2 regions of the Kitasatospora hibisci genome follow, and region 1 is predicted to be linked to the other one. Evidence: riboswitches for the same ligand, from Rfam matches in the RefSeq annotation. Region 1 holds a riboswitch; the other holds the start of a gene.
The links. A riboswitch is a leader RNA that binds a small molecule or an ion and turns the genes downstream of it on or off. The one in region 1 is predicted to bind thiamine pyrophosphate.
Positions count from the first base shown of each region.

Region 2: it holds a riboswitch for thiamine pyrophosphate, as region 1 does, so the genes downstream of both, ACF9IK_RS18490 (purine-cytosine permease family protein) here and thiO (glycine oxidase ThiO) in region 1, are expected to answer to the same signal.

Region 1 covers NZ_CP171642.1:5,949,275-5,953,479, forward strand. The annotation lists gene ACF9IK_RS26055 (thiazole synthase) at 1-362, opposite strand, end outside; gene thiS (sulfur carrier protein ThiS) at 366-575, opposite strand; gene thiO (glycine oxidase ThiO) at 572-1,741, opposite strand; TPP riboswitch at 1,733-1,845, opposite strand; gene ACF9IK_RS26070 (NAD(P)/FAD-dependent oxidoreductase) at 1,930-3,135, shown strand; gene ACF9IK_RS26075 (Rv2175c family DNA-binding protein) at 3,199-3,564, shown strand; gene thiE (thiamine phosphate synthase) at 3,561-4,205, shown strand, end outside.
Region 2 covers NZ_CP171642.1:4,287,249-4,291,453, forward strand. The annotation lists gene ACF9IK_RS18485 (glycerophosphodiester phosphodiesterase) at 1-182, opposite strand, end outside; gene ACF9IK_RS18490 (purine-cytosine permease family protein) at 267-1,718, opposite strand; TPP riboswitch at 1,711-1,859, opposite strand; gene ACF9IK_RS18495 (S1C family serine protease) at 2,110-3,804, shown strand; tRNA gene ACF9IK_RS18500 (tRNA-Ser) at 3,867-3,954, shown strand; gene ACF9IK_RS18505 (peptidoglycan-binding protein) at 4,151-4,205, shown strand, end outside.

The DNA.
Region 1 (4,205 bases):
AGCTCGATGGGGTCCGGCAGCAGGGTCCGCTCGTCGGCGATGACCTCCAGCTTCACCCAGTCGGTGCCGAGCGCCTCGCGGGCCAGCCGGGCCGTCAGCACGGCCTCGCCGGCGGTGAAGCAGCCGGCCGTGTTGGGCAGCACCCGGATGCCGTTGCGGGTCAGTACGTCCAGGACGGAGCCCTGGGTGCCGGGATCGACCCGCCGCATCGCCACGGTGGTCAGCTCGGTGCCGGAGATCCGCAGTGCCTGCTCCAGCACCTCCAGACTGGGGGCACCGCCGGTGCCCATGATCAGGCGGGAGCCGAAGGCCGTCCCGGCGATGGTGAGGACGTCCTTGTCGTCGAGTGTGGTGTCGGCCATCGGTCAGCCCCCCTGGACGGCGGTGAGGATCTCGATCCGGTCGCCCGCCGAGAGCAGGGTGTCCGGCCACGAACTGCGTGGCACCACGGCCTCGTTGAGCGCAGCGGCGACGCCGGAGTGGGCCTTGCTCAGGGTGGCCACCACTTCGGCGAGCGTGGTCGCGGCGGGCACCTCGCGCGGCCGGCCGTTGACGGTGAGGGGGATGTCGCTCATGCGGGGACCTTCGTGGTGAAGCGAGTGGGGGAGAAGGGCTCGCCGATGGCCGGGACGGTGCCGGTGGCCAGGTACTCGGCGAGCAGGTCGGCGGTCACCGGGGTGAGCAGCACGCCGTTGCGGTAGTGACCGGTCGCGGCGACCAGGCCCGGCAGGGCGGTCGGCCCGAGCAGCGGCGCGTTGTCCGGCGAGCCCGGGCGGAGTCCGGCGGAGGTCTCCACCAGCGGCAGCTCGGTGATCCCGGGGACCAGGTCGTGGGCGTCGCGCAGCAGTTCGTAGACGCCGCCGGCGGTGACGGTGGTGTCGTAGCCCTGCTCCTCGCTGGTCGCGCCGATCACCAGCTCGCCGTTCTCGCGCGGGACCAGGTAGAGGTGCTGCCCGCGCACCACCGCGCGGACGTTGCGGGACAGGAACGGCCGGTACGGCCCGGGGATGCGCAGCCGCAGGATCTGGCCCTTCACCGGGCGGATCGCGGGCAGCACGCCAGGGGGCAGGCCGGGCAGCCGGTGGCTGTGCGGGCCGGCGGCGAGCACGGTCCGCCCGGCCGCCACCACCTCCCCGGCGGCCAGCCGGGCGCCGACCGCCCGGTCGTGCTCGACCAGCAGCTCGACCGCCTCGGCGCGGTGCACGACGACGCCCGCGGCCTCGCAGGCCCGCAGCAGCGCGCTCAGCAGCCGGCGGCCGTCCACCTGGTGGTCGTCGGCGACGTGCAGGCCGCCGCGGACGCCGGGCGCCAGCATCGGCTCCAGCTTGCGGGCCTCCCGCCCGGTCAGCCACTGCGAGTCCAGGCCGAGCCGCTGGTGGAAGGCGTGCAGCTCGCGCAGCTCCGCGCGGTCGTCGGAGTCGAGCGCGACGGCCAGCGTGCCGCAGCGCCGGTAGCCGGTGTCCGCGCCGCCGCCCGCCTCGGCGAGCTCGGCCGCGAAGTCGGCGTACCGCTCGTTCGAGGCCATCCCGAGACGCAACAACGGCTCCTCGCCGTACTGGAGTTCGGTGACCGGGGCGAGCATGCCGGCCGCGACCCGGGCGGCGCCGCCCCCGGGGTCCGGGTCGACCACGTGCACGCGCCCGACCCCGCGCTGTGCCGCCCGCCATGCGACGGCGAGGCCGATGACGCCGCCGCCGATCACCAGGACGTCGGCATGGGTACCCGCTGCCGAGCGTGTCAAAGTCGCTCTCCCTTCGCCGGTATGACCCGGATCAGGTTCGGACGGTCGCGGGCCGTGCCAGCCCGCCTCTCAGCCCGGTACGCCGGGCTCCCGCGATGGTGCCCCCACCTTAACTCCGGGCCTGGTCACGGCTGAAGGCGCGTACGAGGGGTGGGACGGGCCCGGTACCCGCACCGAACGCCAGTACAGTGACGGGCGTGGCAGATCTGAGCGGAACGGATCAGGTGGTCGTGGTCGGGGCCGGGCTGGCCGGGGCGCATTGCGCTTCCGGGCTGCGGCGCGGCGGCTGGCGTGGGCGGATCGTACTGGTGGGCGAGGAGCCGCACGCACCGTACGACCGGCCGCCGCTCTCGAAGGAGGTCCTGCTGGGCAAGGCCGACGCCACCCCGCTGGACATCGACTTCCCGCACCTCGGCATCGAGGTGCTCGCCGGCTGCCGAGCCACCGGGCTGACCCCGGGCGTGCTGCACACCGACGGCGGCGACCTGCCGTACGGCGCGCTGGTGATCGCCACCGGCGCCGCTCCTCGGGTGCTGCCGGGCGCCGAGCGCGCGCACCTGCTGCACACCCTGGACGACGCGCTGGCGCTGCGGGCCCTGTTCCGCCCGGGCCTGCGGCTGGTGCTGGTCGGTGCCGGCTGGATCGGCGCCGAGGTGGCCACCGCGGCCCGCGCGGCCGACTGCCGGGTCACCGTGGTGGAGGCGGGCCCGGCGCCGGTCCCCGGCGCGCTGCCGACCGAGGTCGGCCGGGAGATGGCCGCCTGGTACGCCGAGGCCGGGGTGGAGCTGCGCTGCGACGCCGCCGTCGCGGCGGTCGAGCCCGGCGCGGTGCTGCTGGCGGACGGCTCGCACCTGCCGGCCGACGAGGTGGTGGTCGGCATCGGCGTCCGCCCGGCGACCGACTGGCTGGCCGGCTCGGGCGTCGAGCTGGACGCCGCCGGTGCCGTCGTCGTGGACGACCGGCTGCGCACCAGCCTGCCTGGCGTCTTCGCGGCCGGCGACTGCGCGAACTACCCGTCCGCCCGCACCGGCGCCCGGCTGACCGTCCAGCACTGGGACCACGCGCTGCAGTCCGGCCAGGCCGCGGCCGCCTCGGTGCTCGGTGCGGACGCGCCCTACGACCCGGTGCCGTACTTCTGGTCGGAGCAGTTCGGCCGGATGGTGCAGTACGTCGGCCGGCACGGCGCGGGGGACGAGCAGGTCCGGCGCGGCTCGCCGCAGGACCCGACCTGGGCGGTGCTCTGGCTGCGCGACGGCGCGCTGCGGGCCGTGCTCACGGTGGACCGCCCGCGCGACCTCACGCAGGCCCGCCGGCTGGTCGAGCGCGGCGCGGTGCTGGATCCGGTCCGGGCGGCGGACCCTTCGGTGCCGCTGAAGGCGGCCGTCGCGGGGTAGGGCCCGGCCCGCGCGAGCGGCCGGTTGGTGCGCCGGGGGCCGCGGAGGTGGCAGTCTGGTGCCGTGAGTGAGATCGAAGCCAAGATTGAGTCCCTGGTCCCCGAGTGGCTGTACCTGCCCGACATCTCCGAGCGGTGGGGCGTCGTGGTCACCGAGGTCCGCAACATGGTCAAGAAGGGTGACCTCATCGCGGTGCGCCGCGGCCCCAACAGGTCGCTGCAGGTCCCGGCCGCCTTCATCGACGACGCCGGCCCGGTCAAGCACCTGGTCGGCACGGTGACCGTGCTGCGCGACAGCGGGTTCAGCGACGAGGAGATCCTGGAGTGGATGTTCACCGAGGACCCGTCGCTGCCCGGCACCCCGGTCCAGGCGCTCTGGGAGAACCGCGCGACCGAGGTGAAGCGCCGCGCCCAGGCGATGGCGCTGTGACCACCGCGACGCCCGGCGCGGCGGCCCGCGAGCGGCTCGCCGACGCCCGGCTCTACCTCTGCACCGACGCCCGCCGCGAGCAGGGCGACCTCGCGGAGTTCCTGGACGCCGCGCTGGCCGGCGGGGTGGACATCGTCCAGCTCCGCGACAAGGGCCTGGAGGCCAGGCAGGAGCTGGCCGCGCTGGAGGTGTTCGCCGACGCCTGCCGTCGCCACGGCAAGCTGCTCGCCGTCAACGACCGGGCCGACGTCGCGCACGCCGCCCGCCCGGACGTGCTGCACCTGGGCCAGGACGACCTGCCGGTGCCGGCCGCCCGCGCCGTCCTCGGCGAGGACGTGATCATCGGCCGCTCGTGCCACGCCGAGTCCGAGGTGGACGCGGCGATCGCCGAGCAGGGCGTGGACTACTTCTGCACCGGCCCGGTCTGGCCCACGCCGACCAAGCCGGGCCGCCACGCGCCGGGCCTCGGCCTGGTCGGGTACGCCGCGAAGCAGCCCACCGACCGGCCGTGGTTCGCCATCGGCGGCATCGACCTGGGCAACCTGGACGAGGTGCTGGCCGCCGGCGCCCGCAGGATCGTGGTGGTCCGCGCGATCACCGCCGCGGACGACCCGCAGGCCGCCGCCGCCGAGCTCGTCCGG
Region 2 (4,205 bases), 1.7 Mb from region 1:
ACCAGCTGACCGTCGGCGGTCACCCGGACGTCGCACTCGACCGCGTCCGCGCCCTCCTCCAGCGCCCGGCGGTAGGCCGCAAGGGTGTGCTCGGGCAGGGCGTGCGAGGAACCGCGGTGCGCGATCACCTGGACGGGCGGCGCGGTGCGCGCCGCCGCAGGCGAGAGATCAGGGCTGGTCACAGCGTCAACGATAAGCGGCGGAAGTGAAGCGGAAGCGAAGACGGCCCCAATCCGCGGGGCCGTCTTCGGGGTGCGGGCGGGCGGTCAGCGCCGGCCGCGGGTCAGCGGGGCGAGCGCCCAGGTGGCCAGGGCGGGCACCAGGAAGCCGAACAGCGAGGCCGAGGTCCACTCCTGCGGGGTGAAGTGCAGGGCCTCCTGGACGGAGGTCCAGAAGTCCGTCCACCAGCCGGCGATCGCGGTCGGCGCGATCAGCTGGTAGACGGCGAAGCCGAGCGCCCACGGCAGCAGCATCAGCCAGCGGGACGGCGCGTCGGCGGCGAGGTTCCAGCCGCGCCGGCCCGCGCCGAGGAAGTAGTCCACCGCCAGCACCGCGAACATCGGCACGAAGACCGAGCCGATCAGGCCGAGGAAGGCGTAGTACGAGTCGGTGAACTCGGTGATCTGCAGCGCCAGGACGGTGATCAGCAGGCCGGTCGCGCCGGTCAGGACCCGGCGGTCGACCTTCGGCAGCAGGTTGTGGACCGACATCGCGGTCGAGTAGACGTTGGCGAAGGACTGGTCGGTCTCGCGCAGCACCAGCACCAGCAGGAAGAGCCAGCCGGCCCAGACACCCAGGAACGAGTCGAAGATCCTCGTCGCGTCGCCGTCGGCCTGCAGCAGTGCGAACAGGCCGAGCACGTAGCACCAGACCTGGGCGATCGTGTAGCCGGAGAAGCTGCCCCAGAACGCCGCCCGCGGGGTGCGCGAGTGGCGGGTGTAGTCGGCGGCCAGCGGCACGAAGGAGATCGAGACGGCGATCATCGCGTCGGTGGCCCTGAGGAACCCGTGCCAGTTGCCCGCGCCCGGGTCCGGGACGCCGTGGCGGCCCAGCTGGACGGTGAAGTACACCATCGCGACCGCCACCGCCGCGGCGACGAAGCGGCGCAGCACCGCGATCGCGCCCAGCGGCCAGATGGTCAGGGCGGTGGTCACCGCGCCCGCCAGCACGACGAACACCCAGCGGTAGCCCTCGGTGTGCGCCACGGTCTGCGCGCCCATCGCGATGACCAGCAGCTCGTACACGCCCCAGCCGATGCACTGGACGATGTTCAGCACCGTGGGCACGTACGAGAGCCTCGTCCCGAAGAGCCCGCGCAGGTTGGCCATCGCGGGCGCGCCGGTGCGGGCCCCGATCAGCGCGGCGACGCCGAGCATCGCGGTGCCGACCACCGTGCCGACCACGATCGCGGTCACCGCGGCGGCCAGCGACAGCTCGCTGCCGGGCGCGCCGAGCACGGTGGCGGCGGTGGTGAAGCCGATCAGGCTGACGCCGAGGTTCATCCAGAGCGCGAAGTGGTCCCGGAAGCGCAGGGTGCGCGGCGGCTCGGTGTCGAGTACGAGCGGCGCCTCGACCCGCTCGTCCCGCCCCGGACGGTCCAGCACCGCGGTGGAACCGGCGGCGGGGGCCGTGGCGTCGGAGTGAACGGTCGTGGACGACTCGGGGAGATCCTTGGACGCGGGCGCGCCCGAAGAAGAGGATGGCGAAGCAGACGGCATGGCCGATACTCCCTACGCCGGCATTACCCGGACAGGTTCCGGCGGTCTGCGCCCCCTCGACGGTCCGTCCACGGATCCCGTGGCGTACGGTCGACCGGCGCACTCTCAGCCTGGTGGGTCCAAGCTCCCGCGTGTCAGTTTGGAGCGACAGGCTAACCGCCCAGGTGGGGAACGCCAAGGCCGTGGTCCCGGCGGTCCGCATCGCGGGACGGCGCACCGTCGGGGCGGGGGCGCGGCAGGGGGCCGTGCGGGGGCGCCGCGGGTGGCCCCGGCACGTGCTGTTGGGCCGGGCTAAGGATTCTTATGAGTTCTTCAGAAGGGTCCTTACGACAATCGAATCGGGTGTGCGAAAAACTATGGTTGTTGGTCCTGTCAGCTATGGAGGTCGTCCGTGAGCACCGAGCGCGAGGTTGGGTCCACCGGGCCGCAGGGGGAGCCCTCCGGCCAGGGGGTGGGCGGTCCCGCTCCTGACGGTTCGGCGCAGTCCGCGCCCACCCCCGCAGCGGCGCCCGAGGCCGACTACACGCTGGCCGAGGCGGCGCCCGCCGCGCCGGCGGCCGGCGGGTCCACGCCGACGCTGGCGTTCGGCAAGGTCAGCGCCCCCGAGCCGGCCGCTCCGGTCGCCCCGGCCGCTCCCGCCGCCGCCCCGACCGCGGCGGACACCGGGTACATCGACGCCCCGCCCCCGGTCCTGCCGCCCGCCGCGCCGGCCGCCCAGGCCGCGCCCGCCGGCTACCCGTACGCGGCGCCCGCCGTCGCGGCCCACGACCCCTACGCCGCCCCGGGTGCGCCCGGCGCCACCGGCCAGCACCACCCGTTCGGCGCCGGTCAGCCGCTGGGCGGCTGGGGTGCGCACGACGTCACCCCCGGAGCCCCCGGAGCCCCCGGTGGCCCCGGCTACCCGGGCGGCCCGCTCGGCTACCCCGCCGACCACCCCGGCACCCCCGGGCACGGCGCCCCGCGCAAGAAGCGCGGCGGCCTGTTCGCCCTGATCGCCGCGGTCGCCCTCGTCGCCGGTGTGGCCGGCGGCGCGGTGGGCGTGACCGTCGCCGACCGCGACGGCAAGAGCGTCGCCTCCGCGGACGACCACCGGAGCACCACCGTCCAGGCCAGCAGCCCGCAGAAGAACGAGCCCGCCCCCGGCTCGGTGGCCGGCATCGCGCAGAAGGCGCTGCCCAGCGTCGTCACCATCAAGGCCCAGGGCAACGGCGAGTCCGGCACCGGCACCGGCTTCGTCTTCGACACCGAGGGCCACATCCTCACCAACAACCACGTCGTCGCGCCCGCCTCCAACGGCGGCAAGCTGACGGTCAAGTTCGCGGACGGCAGCTCCTACGCCGCCTCCGTGCTCGGCCGCGCCGAGGGCTACGACGTCGCCGTGGTGAAGCTGGACACGCCGCCCAAGGGCAAGCTGACGCCGCTTCCGCTGGCCGACTCCGACAAGGTCAACGTCGGCGACTCCACCATCGCCATCGGTGCCCCGTACGGCCTTGAGTCCACCGTCACCACCGGCATCATCAGCGCCAAGGACCGTCCGGTCGCCTCCGGCGACGAAACCGGGGCCCAGTCCTCGTACATGAACGCCCTTCAGACCGACGCGTCGATCAACCCCGGCAACTCCGGCGGCCCGCTGCTCGACTCCACCGGTGCGGTGGTCGGCATCAACTCGGCGATCCAGTCCAACACCTCCAGCACCGGCCGGGCCGGCAGCATCGGCCTCGGCTTCGCCATCCCGATCAACCAGGCCAAGTGGGTCGGCGAGACCCTGATCAAGACCGGCAAGCCCGTCTACGCCAGGCTCGACGTGCTGCGCAACGACGACTACAAGGGCGAGGGTGCGCAGATCCAGACCCGCGACATCCAGGGCACGCCCGCCGTCACCCCCGGCGGCGCGGCCGACAAGGCCGGCCTCAAGCCGGGCGACGTCATCACCAAGCTCGGCGGCGTCCCGATCGACAACGGCCCCGCCCTGGTGAGCCGCATCTGGACCCACAAGCCCAACGAGACCGTCGACGTCGAGTACACCCGCAACGGCCAGACCTTCAACACCAAGGTCACCCTCAGCGAGCGCGTCGGCGACAACTGACGGCGGCCTCCGGAAACCGTGTGCACCGAATCCCGCCGGAACCGTTAGGCTGACCTCCGCCTGGAGAGCTGCCCGAGCGGCCTAAGGGAACAGTCTTGAAAACTGTCGTGCGGTGACCCCGTACCGTGGGTTCGAATCCCACGCTCTCCGCTGGTAGGAGAACCACCTGCTCAGGGCGGGTGCCGGAAGGATCCGGCACCCGCCTTTTGCGTTCGGTGGGGCCGGAGCGGAGGGCGGAATTCACCTGAACGGGGGGTTTGGGGCCGAGGTGTCCTCGGGGTGGAGCCGGTGTCTCGTGTGTCGGGGGTAAGGGGCGGACTGCCCTGGGCCCGGCGAGGAGAGACAGATGGCCTGGTACCCCGGCGCGGAGAAGATGGAGCTCCAGCCCGAGTCGGACGCGC